DNA from 2 places in the Mesorhizobium sp. B2-4-18 genome. Region 1 is predicted to be linked to the other one. Evidence: riboswitches for the same ligand, from Rfam matches in the RefSeq annotation. Region 1 holds a riboswitch; the other holds the start of a gene.
What was found. Region 1 has a riboswitch for thiamine pyrophosphate ahead of FJ527_RS23400 (YkoF family thiamine/hydroxymethylpyrimidine-binding protein). Riboswitches for the same ligand answer to the same signal wherever they lie in the genome.
Positions count from the first base shown of each region.

Region 2: linked by a shared signal. The riboswitch ahead of thiB (thiamine ABC transporter substrate binding subunit) and the one ahead of FJ527_RS23400 (YkoF family thiamine/hydroxymethylpyrimidine-binding protein) in region 1 are both predicted to bind thiamine pyrophosphate.

Region 1 covers NZ_VFUW01000010.1:179,429-186,876, reverse strand. Annotated here, with positions in the region: gene FJ527_RS23420 (isoprenylcysteine carboxylmethyltransferase family protein) at 1-76, opposite strand, end outside; gene FJ527_RS23415 (ABC transporter substrate-binding protein) at 281-1,297, opposite strand; gene FJ527_RS23410 (ABC transporter ATP-binding protein) at 1,290-2,057, opposite strand; gene FJ527_RS23405 (ABC transporter permease) at 2,054-2,917, opposite strand; gene FJ527_RS23400 (YkoF family thiamine/hydroxymethylpyrimidine-binding protein) at 2,880-3,488, opposite strand; TPP riboswitch at 3,479-3,592, opposite strand; gene FJ527_RS23395 (hypothetical protein) at 3,869-4,177, shown strand; gene FJ527_RS23390 (formyltransferase family protein) at 4,236-5,288, opposite strand; gene FJ527_RS29500 (putative RiPP precursor) at 5,387-5,476, opposite strand; gene msrA (peptide-methionine (S)-S-oxide reductase MsrA) at 5,627-6,145, opposite strand; gene FJ527_RS23380 (glycosyltransferase family 39 protein) at 6,319-7,448, opposite strand, start outside.
Region 2 covers NZ_VFUW01000003.1:164,619-172,066, forward strand. Annotated here, with positions in the region: gene FJ527_RS07910 (RNA polymerase factor sigma-32) at 1-99, shown strand, start outside; gene FJ527_RS07915 (M48 family metalloprotease) at 116-1,585, opposite strand; gene thiQ (thiamine ABC transporter ATP-binding protein) at 1,814-2,590, opposite strand; gene thiP (thiamine/thiamine pyrophosphate ABC transporter permease) at 2,583-4,211, opposite strand; gene thiB (thiamine ABC transporter substrate binding subunit) at 4,280-5,278, opposite strand; TPP riboswitch at 5,322-5,436, opposite strand; gene FJ527_RS07935 (thiamine diphosphokinase) at 5,523-6,182, shown strand; gene FJ527_RS07940 (ABC-F family ATP-binding cassette domain-containing protein) at 6,184-7,448, shown strand, end outside.

The DNA of each region.
Region 1 (7,448 bases):
TCTCGCGCTTGCGCGCTTCGGATATCATCCCGCCCTGGTTGACGCGCGGAAGCGTTTCGCTTTTTGGTGCAAGCAAGGCAAGAACCCCGATCATCCCTCGGAGGGACCTTTGCACGCAACCATTGCTGTGCGGTTAACCGAGAAGATCATATCGGCATCAGAAACGGCGACGGCGCCGCCGAAAGAGACACAAGGCACGGCCGTGCAGATTGTCTCCGCTTCGAGGATCGCCAGGAATGGGTTTCGCCCGAGTTGATCCTCTCCTTAAGGGATTGGCCAGCTACCCCAGAAATGCGTTGCTGAAATACCTGGCGAAATCCGGGCTCTGCGGCAGAACCTTACCGTCGGCGTCGCGCAGAATGCCGGCGGCGAAGAGGTAGTTGCCGATCGCTTCCATCTTGGCAGGGTCCAACGTCCCGATGGCACCATTTTGCCCGCGTAGATAATTGCCCTCGAGCAGTGCCTTCAGCGAGGCGTGGACCAAGGCCGGATTCGTCAGGGCATCCTTGTTGGCGGCTATCAGCAGCGTGGCGGCCTCCCCTGGATGATCGACGGCGAATTGGTAACCGCGCCGCGTTGCCTGGATGAAGGATGACGACAATTCGGGGTTCGCCTGGAGATACGCTTCGCTCGAAGAGATAAGCGTGGTGTGCTCATCGGGGACGCCATGGTCGGCATAGACGAAACTGCGCTGCTTAACGCCCCTGAGTTCGGCTTCGACGCCCTCCCAGGTCGACACTTCCAGCGTGAAGTCGACCGAACCGTTGGCCAGCGCCTCGTAGGCGGAAGTGCCCAGCGTCACCGTCTCGAAATCGCCCTTGCCGCCGTCGTGACGGATGATGGTCGAGATCAGCGCGGTCTCCCAGGCGCTGCCGAAACCGCCATAGGTCAGGCCATCCAGATCTTTCGGGCTTTTGATTTCGCTGCGCGCGGCATTGAACACCAGCCGGCCTGTCTCGGACTGCACGACGGCATAGACGCCCTTCAGATCGGCTCCCGCGGTCTTCTGGGTGAACAGGCTGATGGTGCCGTTGATCCCGAAATCGGCGACATGGTTGGCGACAAGCGTGCCGGCACCGGTATCGCTGTACGGCAGGATGTCGACCTCGATGCCGGCTTCCCGATAAAATCCCTTATCGCGGGCGACGAACAGGCCGATGTGGTTGGTGTTGACCGTCCAGTCGAGGGCGACTGTGACCGTCCGCGTTGCCGCGAAGGAACGGCTCGATCCGGTGATCAGCGGTACGCTGCCGGCAAGGGTGAGCAGCAGGGCTTGCCTGCGCGTCAAGTCAATCATGGTCATGTCCTTTGGATGGCTGGAGGTTGAGCAAAATGTCGAGAATCTCGGCCTCGAGTGCCCCGGCCTGCCGCGTGGCCGCGCTGGCGGAATCGCGCGGGCGCGGCAGCGGCACCTTGATCTCGCGCACGACCCGGGCAGGCCGCGCGGACAGCACATAGATGCGGTCGGACAGGAACAGGGCTTCGCGCACGTCATGAGTGATCAGCAACGCCGTCCAGTGGTGGTGCCGCCACATCTGTTCGAGCCAGCGCTGCAGGGCCGCACGGGTTAGTGCGTCGAGCGCGCCGAACGGCTCGTCGAGCAGCAACATATCGCGTTCCTGCACCACGGTACGTAAAAGCGCCGTGCGCTGGCGCATGCCGCCCGAGAGCTGCGCTGGAAAGTGCCACTCGAAGCCGGCAAGGCCGAACTCGGCAATCAGCGGAGCCACACGCTTCCGTGCCGCCTTGCGGCTGACGCCTTGCACCTCGAGTCCGAGCGTGGTGTTGTCGAGGATGCGCCGCCACGGCATCAGCGCGTCGCGCTGCGGCATGAAGGCGAAATGCCTGCCGTGATCGTCGAGCGGCACGCCGTCGAAGAACATCTCACCCTCGCCATGCTCGGCGCCGGTCAGAAGCTGGAACAGCGTCGACTTGCCGGCTCCCGAAGGTCCAAGGATCGAGACGAATTCGCCGGCATCGACACGAAGCGAAATGTCGGCGAGCACATCGAGCCCGCCAAACGCCTTGCGAACATGCCGCAATTCGAGCCGGCTCATGCTTCTGGACCTTTTCCAGCGCCTTGCCTGCCAGGGGCTCGTTCCCAGGGCATGGCAAGACGCTGCAGCAGCATCGTCAGCCCGAACAGGACAAGGGTGAGCGCTGCGCTGACGCAGACGGCGGCGAGCACCAGGTCGGGACGGAAATTGTTCTTGGCGTTGAGCATGTAGATGCCCAGCCCTTTGGCCGCGCCTGCATATTCGGCGAAAATGGCGCCGACGACGGCATAGGTGATGGATATCCTGAGGCCAGCGAAGAAATAAGGCAGCGCCGAAGGCAATCGTGCCAGCATGAAGACACGCCAACGCCCTGCTCCCATGGCACGCAGCATCTGACCGATCTCCACCTCGGTAGCCTCGTAGCCCTGTACCAGCGCGACCAGCATCGGGAAGAAGGTGACCAGCGCCACCAGCACGATCTTGGGCGCCAGCCCGAAGCCGAACCACAGCACCACCAATGGCGCGATGGCGACCAGCGGCAAAGTCTGGCTGACTATGAAGATGGGAAACAGCGCTCGCCGCAAAGGCTGGAAGAAGTCGACCAGCATCGACAGGGCGAAGGCGGCACTGAGCGAACAGGCAAAACCGATCAGCGTGGCGCGGACCGTGGGAATGGCGTTGTCGACCAAGGCTTCCCGATTGAGCATCGCCTGTTCGAAGACGCGCGAGGGCGCCGGCAGAACCGTCGGCTTGATGCCGGAAATGTTTGCGTACAGTTCCCAGGCCACGAGCACCAAACCGATCGATATCACGGCCGGCGCTGTTTTTGCGAAGAAGCCCGCGACGTTACGCGGGTTGAATGACGATGAGACCACGAGCGGTTCAGACGGCGGTGGGACTGTTGGCCGAGACCGTGACATCGAGGGTTACATGGCCGGCGCCGGGCCCGAAGCGGTAGAAGGCTTCATCGAGGGCCGAGAAGATCGCGCCGGCATCGCCGCGCAGCTTGGTGCAGAAATTCTTGGAGCGATCGTAGACGCCGGACTGCTTCAGGAAATCTATGCAGCCATAGATTTCGTCCATGTGGTCGTCAGTGCCCATCACATAGAGCGAGAACTGCGCCGCCGCCGGCTGGCCAGTGGCCGGCGCGCCGCGCACTGCGGTGATGGCGGCTTGCTTGCGCGGGCCGAGTGGCCCGGCAGGTCCGCCGAACGTGTCGGAGCGGCAGATCGGGTCATCCGGCTCGCCTGGGCAGCCACGCGAAATGGTGGCTGACAGCACGCAATGCCTGCCGCTGCGAGACGCGGCCACGAAAAGGTCGCGCAGCGCAGGGAATAACACCTCGGGGGGCCCGACCAGCAAGGTCGAAATGTCGTCGGTCTCGATCCTGAGCTTATCGCGGTACGGATCGAGCGCGCCGAGCGCGCCCAGAATGATGCCGACGAAATCGTCGGCCATTGGATATAGGGAAACCTGTGCGCCTGAAAACATCGCCCGCCTCGCTCCGCTGGTATTACCCAGATCAGCTTCTAGGGTCTGTGGGCTTGCCGCCCCCGTCTCAGCCCCGACCGTACGGAGCACCCCTGTGGATAGGCGCGTTAAAGCATCATTCGGACGGTTGGGAAAGCTGTTTTTTTTGGCAAGCCGCGCTAAAGCATTGCCCGAGCTCCAGGGCAATTGGACATCGCCGGCGCGGAAATTTGTCTGGAACCTTCGCCATTCCGAGGGGTTGTCCCACCAGTCGCTGGACGCGATTCCAGGACCAATTTTCCGTTCGGGATTGTGTCAAAACAAGAGATTGAGCGGTTCATGATTTCCGCGAAACCGTGCACCGTTCCCGGCGACGAGTTCACAGAAAATGGAGACAAATCATGTTCATGAAAATCCTCGCGGCTTCGGCCTTCACCATTGCCGTTGCAACATCCGCCATGGCACAAAGCAATAGCGCAGCGGGCGCGGATGGGCCCGGCGGTAGCGGCAAGTCCGTCACTGTGGACCCAAGCACCCCGGCTTCACCCAGTACGATCGATCCGGGCGCGACCAACAGCACGACCACCACGCCGGGCGACATGAATTCCAATGCGGACAAGAATTGCCCGACCAACCCGCAGGGTGCACAGACGGACGCCAATGGCAACGCCACCGCGCCGACCGTGAACGACAACAACTGCGGAAAGTAGTTTGCCATCGCGATATGAGAACCGCGGACGCAGTTTCCGCGGTTCCCATTATTGGGATTCAGTGTCCGCGACTACCCGCTTGCGGCTCTGGTGCCGCTTCACTGCCCACCCGGCCAAAGACCCTTAATTCAGCGTACGGTTTGCCGGCCCGGGGGCGTGGGAATGAGGCGTATATTTTCATCAGCCGTTTGAGCAGGCGCCCGTAGATGAGGTGCCGAACCCGGCCATTGGCAAGATCGAACTCCACCATCCCCCACCGCCTTACGGGACCCTTTCCGGTTGGCGGACCCAGTCGCCTGACCTGGAAGGCCAGCCTGACCTTGCGGCCGGCGACATCCAGATAGATACCGGGTTTAGCGCCCAATACGTGCCACATCCGGGCAACGTGCCCGATTGACATGTCGGACGAAATCGCCATGTGGTCCCGCTCAAGTCGAGCCCAGACGAAATCACCGGCTGGCTGCCGCATCCCCGACACCAGATTCTTGCAATAGGCTGGCGCCACCTCACGCACCAACCGGCGCATCGCGCTCGCCACGCCGTCCACCATATCCCGCCGCGATGCCCAGTCTGCTTCGGTGAACAGCACTTGTCCGAGGATGTCGCCGTCGTCGAAATTGGCCGACATCTTATGCAGTGTCACGCCGCCATGGACCGCATGCTGGCCATCCGCGACAAGACGATGGAGAGGATGCGGCCCCCGGTAGTTGGGCAGCAGCGCCGGATGAAAATTAAGCCCGCCCTTGGGAAAGAGGTCGAGCAGCTGCTGCGGGATCAAGGTCGGGAAAGCGAAGCAGATCAGCACATCCGCGGCGATATCAGGCAATTGCCGGGCAAGCTCGTTCCAGTCGTAAGGCCGGCGGAATTCGATCAGCTTTACCGGCGTGTTGCCGAGATGGCGCCTGAGCAAAAGCCGGCGCCTCAGCCTGCGCCGAAAATTGCCAATGCTGAAGCCTCTGGATGGGCGTTGAAAACCAGGCACGATGATCGCACCAACACGGTTTCCCGCCTCGATCCATCCGGAAAGCAGCGGCCCGGTATAAGCAGAAACATCCAGGATGAAAATTGCATTGAGTTGCCCGGCGCAGGCCGCGGGTTCGGAAGAAATCATCTTCTCAAGCCCAGCGGGGCAAGACGTAGCCTGCCCGCACCAGCAATTCGATCACCGTTACAACTCGGCCAGCCAGGCCCGAAAGCCGGCCTGGCCGGTCAGGCTGCCTTGGAAGAAAGCGGTCCCGCCGCAACACTTGAGAGTCTTTCCCGCTTCACCAACACCGGCTTTTCGTAGATCTTCTTCATGCTCATCCCCGATGATCGATCAACCCACACAGTTGGCCAGCAACGCAACGAACTGTCAACCGCCACGGCGGCCAACAGCCCCTATGCGTATGATCCTTGGCAATCGACGGGCGTTTATACCCCACCTACCGCCAAAACGGCTGGTGAACCTTATGAAACCGCCTTTTCACGAACCGGCAGCTTCCAGCCTGGTCTGACGAAATGGCAGGTGTAGCCGTTGGGATATTTCTCGAGATAGTCCTGGTGCTCGGGTTCGGCCTCCCAGAACGCTCCGGCCGGCGCAAGTTCGGTGACGACCTTGCCGGGCCACAGGCCGGAGGCGTCGACATCGGCGATGGTGTCCTCCGCCACACGCTTCTGCTCCTCATCGGTGTAGTAGATTGCGGAGCGATAGCTCATGCCGACATCGTTTCCCTGGCGATTGCGCGTCGTCGGATCATGTATCTGGAAGAAGAATTCCAGAAGCTGGCGAAAGCTGATTCTCGCCGGGTCGAAGGTGATCTCGATGGCTTCGGCATGCGTGCCATGATTGCGATAGGTGGCGTTCGGCACGTCGCCGCCACTGTAGCCGACACGCGTGGCAAGGACTCCCGGGAAGCGCCGGATCAAATCCTGCATGCCCCAGAAGCAGCCGCCGGCAAGCACTGCACGTTCACTCGAAGTCGCCATGTCACGTCTCCTCAAAAGGCAATTCCGGGGAAGTGTAGCGGCTCTCCGTCGGGAATTGCGCGGCAACAAACTTGGATAGCGCCATAAATGGGCATTGTTGCCTGGTTCGTCCAGTCAGACGAGCGGCCGTCCGCTTGTATTATAGGGAATGGGATCGCACGTCGCCGCTCACCCTAGCTGCGCGGATGCCGGGTCCGGCTGCTGGCGGCAGCCGGCAGATATCGCGTGCCGGGCGGAATGACGGCAAAGCTGATCACCACCGGCGGTGCCTCGCGCGACCAGTTGAAAAGAACGGTCTTGACCGGGATATTGTCCACCCATGCCAGCAGCCTTGACGGCACGTGACGACCCGACCAGACCATCAGCATGCCGTGGTCGCGCAACCGCTGCCTCGTAATCCAGGGTGCGAACCGCATATCGAGATCGGTGAAGATAGACGGCTTGTCATAGGCGTTGAGGCCAGCCAGCATGGCAAGATTGGTGTCGCCACCGACGATGTCGAGCCGGCCCGGCGCCGCCGCGTGCCAGATTGCCTCGGCCTCGTCCGAGATCGGCCGCGCCGGCCAGCAGACGGCGTCCATGCGTCCACGCACATTGCAGTCCGTCCATCGGATCGCCCCATAGGCGCCCGACATGGCGACGATGCAGATGAAGGCGCAGATCGCCAACCTTCTCATCTCGACGGCACCGAGCCGGTGACCGAGAAAGGCGAGCGCGACGACGCCGACAAGATTGTACATCGGCGCGCCCCAGGCTTCCCCGGTGCCGGTGAACAACGAGACCACCATGATCAGCGCCGCCGGCCCAAGCCCCATCCAGCAGAGATAGACGAGCGTGTCGCGCTCGACCGGCACTTGCGGGGCTGGTGAGCGCCGCAATAGCCCTGATAGCGCCAACACCAGGAGAAAGCCGGAAAGGCCGGCCATCTGGACGCCGATATAATAGAGCCGCGCTCGATGCTCGCTCACCCATGCATCGCGGCCGGCGAAATAGGTCAACGGCAGGAAATCGATGCGGTAGAGTGCGATGGCAAGCGGCGCGGCGACGGCGAGAAACACAGCCAGGCCAAGCCATGGCCAGGGTGTCGCCAGCCGGCTGCGCGCACGTGGGTCGCACAGCAGCCAGAGGCCGCCGAAGGCAAGCAGCAAGCCGGTGGAGAACTTGGCGTAGAGCCCAACGCCCGACACCAATCCGAGCGCCAGCCACCAGCCCGGCCCGCCGCCGCGGCTGGCGCGCCACAGCAACCAGCAGATCGCCGCCCAGAACGGCATCTGCGCATAGTCGTGATTGAATTGCGGCGTCG
Region 2 (7,448 bases), on a different contig from region 1:
TCCAAGGAACGTGTCCGCCAGATCGAGGCGCGCGCCATGGAAAAGCTCAAGGTCGCGCTGGTGAAGCAGAATCCGGAATTCATGGCGACCGCCGCCTGATCTCCCGCTCGGGCTTTTATTTGTCGGTGACGATCTTGACCTTGTCGCCGGCCGAAACCGCGGCCCCCGGCGACAGCGCATTGAGCACGCGGAATAGGTCGAGCTTGCGGTCGACGCCAACCATCTGCGCGGCAAGCGATCCCATGGTCTGTCCCGGCTGCACGGTGAGCACACGAATATGCAGTGGCTTCAGTGCCGCCTTCTCGGCGGGGCTGAGGATACGGAAGGAGCCGCTGACCGAGCGCGCCACCGTTTCAAGCGAGGTGCTGGCCGAGGGGGCCGCGGTCAGCAATCGGTAAACCTGGCCGCCGGCGCGGATCACAGCGATATCGAACTGCCAGCCTTCGGCGCCTGCATGGGCGGTCGCCGCCTCATTGCCGTTGATGGTTTCCTGCTTGACGGTGCTGTCGTCGAGCCCGGCCACCCAGCCGCTTCTGATATAGTCGGTCAGGGCGCGGTTCTTGTCGATCGAAACGCCGTCGAAGCGGATCGCTATGTCGCCGGGACCGGTCGCCGTCACGGCCGCCGCCGAATTGTCGATGATGAAACCGTCCGGCACCGTGAACGACACGCCCAAGCCTGGATGCAGGAAGGTTTCGCCGCGCACATAGCCTTCTTCCGGCGTGTCGCCGTAAAGCAGGCCGTCTATGCCGGCGAGGAAGGAATCGCGGTCGCGTGTACCGAAGCCGGGCGCACCGAACTGGCGGGCGTGCCGCTGTGCCAAATCGATGCGTTGCGGTGTGTTGGGGTGCGTCGCCAGGAAGTCGAGGCTGGCGTCGGTGGCGCCGCTGATCGAGCGGAAATCGGTATAGGCCGACATCGACTGCAGGAAGCGGCCGGCGGCATAGGGATCGTAGCCGGCTTCGCCGATCGACTTGATGCCGATGGCGTCAGCCTCAAGCTCCTGGTTGCGCGAGAACTGCGCCAGCCTGAGCTTGCCGCGGATGAGTGCAGCCTTGGCGGTCGGGCTGTCGCCAAGCACATCGGAAACGACCTTGGTCGCCAGACCTTCCTCGGCCTCCAGCTGCTGGCGCTGCAGCCCATGATTGGCGGTGACGTGGCCCATCTCATGCGCGATGACGGCGGCGAGCTCGGACGAATCATTGGCCAGCGCCAAGAGGCCGCGCGTTATGTAGAGATAGCCGCCCGGCAGCGCGAAGGCGTTGACGTTGGGCGAATTGAGGATGGTGATGCGATAGGTCTGGGTTGGGTTCGCCGACACCACGGTCAGATTGCCGACCACCTTGGCGACCATGCGTTCGAGCTTGGGATCGGAATATTCGCCGCCATAGGTCGCCAGGATGCGCGGATGCTGCGCCTTGGCGAGTTCCGCGAGCTTGTTGTTGGCGGCGACATTGTCGACTGTGATCGGCTTGTCGGATGGCTGGAAGCCTGATTCCTGGACTTCCGGAGGCGTGAACATCTGGCAGCTTGCCAGCGCCACGGCAAAGCCGGCCAGCGCCAGAAAGCGCGCCAGCGGGTTCATTCGTAGCCTGTCAACGCCGATCGCCAGAACGGCTTCCTTTCAGGTCCCTGCGCATGACCACATGCGCAAAACAAACTGCTACAGTATCCGTCACGCGCCCTCGGAGCATGCGGCGGAAGCTGTAGGCAAATCACGGCCTGTGCCGGACCGGTATCGAGCGGACCTAGCCACACTACTCCAGTCATGGCAAGCAAGCGCCACATCGCATCGAGCCGGTTTGAGCGTAAATTATGTCCGCTTCCGGGCAATATCCCGTGATAAGGAATCCCCGGCACCGGCTCCGATATAGCGCCGGAATGCCTCCGGACCAGCCCCGGCAAAAAAATCATCCGCCGTGCCGATAGCGGCGACGGCGCCGTTCTCGAGAAACACCAGCCTCTGACCGATGCGGCGGGCATCTTGCGGCTGATGCGTGACGAGCAGCACCGTCATGCCACGCTCGGCATGCAGGCTGGCAACCAGGTCGAGCATATCGTCTCGCAAGGCGGGCCCAAGCGAAGCGAAGGGCTCGTCGAGCAGCAGCACCGGGCGGTCACGCACCAGCACGCGAGCCAGGGCAACGCGCTGGCGCTCGCCGCCGGAAAGTTCGCGCGGCAGCCGCTTCTCCTTGCCGGCAAGACCGGTGCGCGCAAGCGCATCGGCGATCGCAGCGCGATCGGCTTCGGCCAGCCGCAACGATGGCGAACGGCCGAGCCCGACATTCTGCTCGACGGAAAGATGCGCGAAAAGGTTGTTTTCCTGAAAAACCATCGACACTGGCCGCGCCGCCGGTGGCGCGGTGCTGACATCGGCCCCGCCGATCAGCACGCGGCCGGATCGCGGCGGCTCGAACCCGGCCACCAGATTGAGCAGCGTCGACTTTCCGGAGCCGCTCGGTCCCATGATGGCGGTGATTTGCCCCGCCGTGAACTCGGCATCGAAGGCGAACGACGCCTCGCCATAGCTGAACGAAACCTTGTCCAGCCGCACCGAAACCCCTTTGCCGCCAGCCGCCCCGTCAGACATTGCGGGCCGTCTCCTTTCCCAGCCGGTCCGCTGCCAGCACCAGTGCCAGGCAGACAAGGCCGAGCAGCAGCGCCAAGCCGGCGGCGTCCTCGGTTCGGTAGCTGCCCATGCGCGCCAGGAGAAGGTAGGGCAAGGTCTGCACGGAATCACTGCCGAACAGGGCGATGACGCCGAGATCGCCGAGCGACAGTGCCATGGCGAAGGCAAAAGCGGTGGCCAGCGGCCGCCGCAACGTCGGCCAGTCGACCAGCCACAGTCTTGACCAGCCGGAAATTCCGAGCTGCGCGCAAAGCCGCTCGTGACGCTCGCTTGCCGCGTCATAGGCGGGACGGATGGCGCGCAGCGCAAAAGGCATCGCCATGACAGCGTTGACGGTGACGACCATGAGCGGCGCGATGGCAAAGACATCGCCGACATGGCGCAGCAACAGGAACCAGCCGGCGCCGACGACGATCGGCGGCACGACCAGGACAAACCCGGCGCCCGTATCGGTGGCATGTTCGAGCAGTGTCCTTGCCCCGAAGCGGCGGTTCGACGCTAGCGCCCTGCGCGCCATGGTCAATGCCAGCGAAAGCATCACCGAAAGCAAGGCCGAAAGGAAAGCGAGCACAGCACTGGTCAGCGTCGCCTGACGGACAGTGGCCTCGCCGGCAAGCCGGCTGAGGTCGGCGCCAAGTCCGGCCGCCACGGTCGCCGCCATCGGCCCGGCAACGAAGAGCAAGGCCAACACGATGAGCGTCGCGTTCAGCCAGGCTTCGGTCCTGTTGACGGAGAGGTAGCGGCGCGGCGCGACCGGCAGGTTGACGTCGCCGACGACGTCGGCTCCGAGCCGGGTCAACGCCAGCACCACGATGAAGGTCAAGGCGATCTGCAGCGTTGTCAGCGCGACAGCCCTCGCGGGATCGAAATCGAAGCGCAATGCCTGATAGATGCCGACTTCGAGCGTCGTCGCGGCCGGCCCGCCGCCGAGCGTCAGCACGATGGTGAAGGATGTGATGCACAGCATGAAGACAAGTCCGGCGACACCGGGCAGCGCGGCACGCAGCGTCGGCCACTCGATCAGCCGGAATGCCGGCGGCGCCCCCATGCCGAGCTGGCTCGCCAGCCGCCACTGGTCGGAGGGAATGGTCCGCAGCGCCTCGAGGAACAGGCGGGTGGCCAGCGGCAGATTGAAGAAGACATGGGCGACGAGAATGCCGGACAGGCCATAGATGCCCGGCCAACCCTGGCCGCCGACGACGCTGAGAATGCCGGAGAAATATCCGGCGCGGCCATAGAGCGCAAGGATGCCGAGCGCCGCGACAATCGCCGGCAGCGCCAGCGGCACGGCGAAGAGCTGCAGGATGAAGGCACGGCCGAAAAACCGTGGATGCCGCGACAGCGCCCGCGCCACGAGCAGGGCCGGCCCGACCGAGAGCAGCGTCGACAGGGCCGCCTGCCAGAGCGTGAAGCGCACGACCCGGAACAGGTAGGGATCGAACGCAGCCCAAGCGCCGGAAAAATCGCGAGCGCCTTCGACAAGCAGCCCCGCAAACGCGCCGCCGATCAAAATGGCGATGGCGGCGAGCCCTATCACGCCAGCTGTGATGCGGGGATCAGAGCGGGTTTGCACACCGCACATCAACGATTGGGTGAAGCTTAGGGAGCGTCGCCGTAGAGCGTTCATCTCACGAGATTAGCCCACAAAACCTACTTGCTCATAACCGCCAGCCATTCATCGACCCAGGCCTTGCGGTTGGCCGCCACCTCCTCCGGGCTGAACAGCAAGGTTTTGGTCGGCTTGACCAGTTTGTCGAAGGCGGGGTTGAGCGGCTTGTTGGTCTTGCCGGCCGGGAACATCCAGTTGGTCTCGGGGATGGCGTCCTGGAATTTCGGCCCGGTCATGAAGGCCATGAACTTTTCCGCCAGCGGATTCTTGGCGCCGGTCGTGGTGATGCCCGCGACCTCGATCTGCAGATATTCGCCTTCCTCGAACGAGGCCGCCTGATAGCGCTCGGTGTTCTCGGCGACCATGTGGTAGGCCGGCGAGGTGGTGTAGGACAGCACCATCGGTGCCTCGCCCTTGGTGAACAGGCCATAGGCTTCGCTCCAGCCCGGCGTCACGGTCAGCACCTTGGTCTTGAGCTTGGCCCAGGCCTCCGGCGCCTTGTCGCCATAGACCGACTTCATCCACAACAGCAGGCCAAGACCGGGCGTCGATGTGCGCGGGTCCTGGATGACGATCTTGTCGTCGGCGCTACCCTCGACCAAATCCTTTAGGCTTTTCGGCGGCGATTTCAGCTTCTGGGTATCGTAGACGACGGCGAAGTAGCCATAGTCGAAGGGAACAAAAGTATCGTCGCTCCAGCCACCCGGCACGTTGACGTCCGTTATTGCGCCATGTGGCGCGAACAGGCCCGAGGCCTTGGCATCGGCGGTGAGATTGGTGTCGAGACCGAGCACGATGTCGGCTTTGGTCGAAGCGCCTTCCAGCTTGACGCGGTTGAGCAGCGCCACGCCATCGGCGACCGAGACGAACTCGAGATCGCAGCCGCATTCTGCCTCGAATTCCTTCTTCACCACGGGACCTGGACCCCAGTCGGCGGTGAAGCTCTCATAGGTGTAGACGGTGAGCTTATCCTTGGCCAAGGCCGGCCCGGACAGGGTCACTGCCGTGGCGGCGATCAGAAAATATAAAAGCGTGCGCATCGGCGCCTCCTTCGTTTGCGTTGAAAGGAATTGAGGCGTCGGAGTGTCCGAAACGTCTAATCCCTCCGCCGGTACAAACCGGATCAGGTTCAGCGGGTTGGCGACACTGCCTCTCAGCCGGCCCGCGAAATTCGCGTCCGGCACCCCGTTAGAGCGTTTCGACACATAGGCCGGGCCGATGACCCGCGCAAGTGGGACTTTGCCGCCTTCCGTTTCCCGTGCCGGGCTGGTAAGGCGACGGGATATGAGCACATTCACCATCCTGCTTGGCGGCGACCTCATCCGCACGCCTCGGCTCGACCGCCAGGTCGAAGGCTCGCGCGTCATCGCCGCCGACGCCGGCATCGGCCATGCGCGGATGCTGGGCCTCGTGCCGGAACTGTGGGTGGGTGATTTCGACTCGGTCCCGGCTGATCTGCCCGCCGACCTCGCCGCCGTGCCGCGGCAAACCTTCCCGGCGGAAAAGGACAAGACCGACGGAGAACTGGCGATCGCGGCCGCACTGGAGCGCGGGGCGACCCGCCTTGTGCTGGCGGGCGCCTTCGGCGGCAAGCGCGCCGACCACGCCTTCCTGCATCTGGCGCTTGGCCTGCGGCTGGCCGAAGCCGGAATGGATGTGTTTCTGACCAGCGGCGCCCAGGAAGGTGTTCCCTTGCTGCCCGGCAGGGCCGGCTTCGATTATGCCGACGGCACGCTGTTCTCGATTCTCGGCTTCTCCGAACTCTCCGGCCTGACCGTCACCGGCGCCAAATGGCCGCTCGACAAGGTCGAGGTGGCGTTCGGTTCGTCGCTGACCATTTCCAACGAGGTCAAGTTCGGCAAGACCGGGGGCCGCCTCGACATCGCGCTCGGCCATGGCCGCGCGCTGCTGCTCGCCCATCCCTATCCATTGCCCGAAAGCTGACATGGCCCCGCCTCTTCTCAATCTCGACGGGATAAGACTGACCTTCGGCGGCGCGCCGCTGCTCGACGGCGCCGCCTTGACCGCTTCGTCCGGCGACAAGATCGCGCTGGTCGGCCGCAACGGGTCCGGCAAGTCGACGCTGCTCAAGATCGCCGCCGGCCTGATCGAACCACAGGACGGCGAGGTGTTCCGCCAGCCTTCGGCGACGGTGCGTTATCTGCCGCAAATGCCCGACATGGACGGCTTTGCAACCGTGCGCGCCTATGTCGAGGCCGGGCTCGGGCCCGCCGACGATCCCTACCGCGCCAGCTATCTGATGGAGCATCTCGGCCTGTCGGGCGAAGAACGGCCTGGCGACCTGTCCGGCGGAGAGGCCAGGCGCGCCGCGCTTGCCCGCGTCATGGCGCCGGAGCCCGACATCCTGCTTCTTGATGAGCCGACTAACCATCTTGATTTATCTGTCATCGAATGGCTGGAAGAAGAGCTCGTCCGGACCTCCTCGGCGCTCATCGTCATCTCGCATGACCGCCGCTTCCTCGAGCGCGTGTCGCGCGCCACAGTCTGGCTCGATCGCGGCCAGACGCGCAGGCTGGACAAGGGCTTTGGCCATTTCGAGGAATGGCGCGACCTGGTGCTGGAAGAGGAAGAGCGCGAACAGCACAAGCTCGGCCGCCAGATCGTGCGCGAGGAGCACTGGCTGCGCTACGGGGTGACGGCGCGGCGCAAGCGCAACATGCGGCGCCTCGGCGAGTTGCAGACCATGCGCCAGCGTTTTCGCGGCCATCGCGGCGCCGAAGGCACCGCGACAATGGTGGCAAGCGACGCCGCCGAATCCGGCAAGCTGGTGATCGAGGCCAAGAACATCGAGAAGAGCTTTGGCGACCTTACCGTTGTCAAGGGCTTCTCGACCCGCATCCAGCGCGGCGACCGCGTCGGCCTTGTCGGGCCGAACGGCGCCGGCAAGACGACACTTCTGAAGATGCTGACCGGCGAATTGGCGCCGGACGCGGGTTCGATACGGCTTGGCACCAATCTGGAGATCGCCACGCTCGACCAGAAGCGCGAGGCGGTCGACCCGCAAGAGACGCTGGCGCAATATCTGACCGACGGGCGCGGCGAGAACCTCGTCATCAATGGCGAGCAGCGCCATGTCGTGTCCTATATGAAGGATTTCCTGTTCAAGCCGGAACAGGCCCGCACACCGGTGCGCGAGCTGTCCGGCGGCGAACGGGCGCGGCTGATCCTGGCGCGCGTGCTGGCACGGCC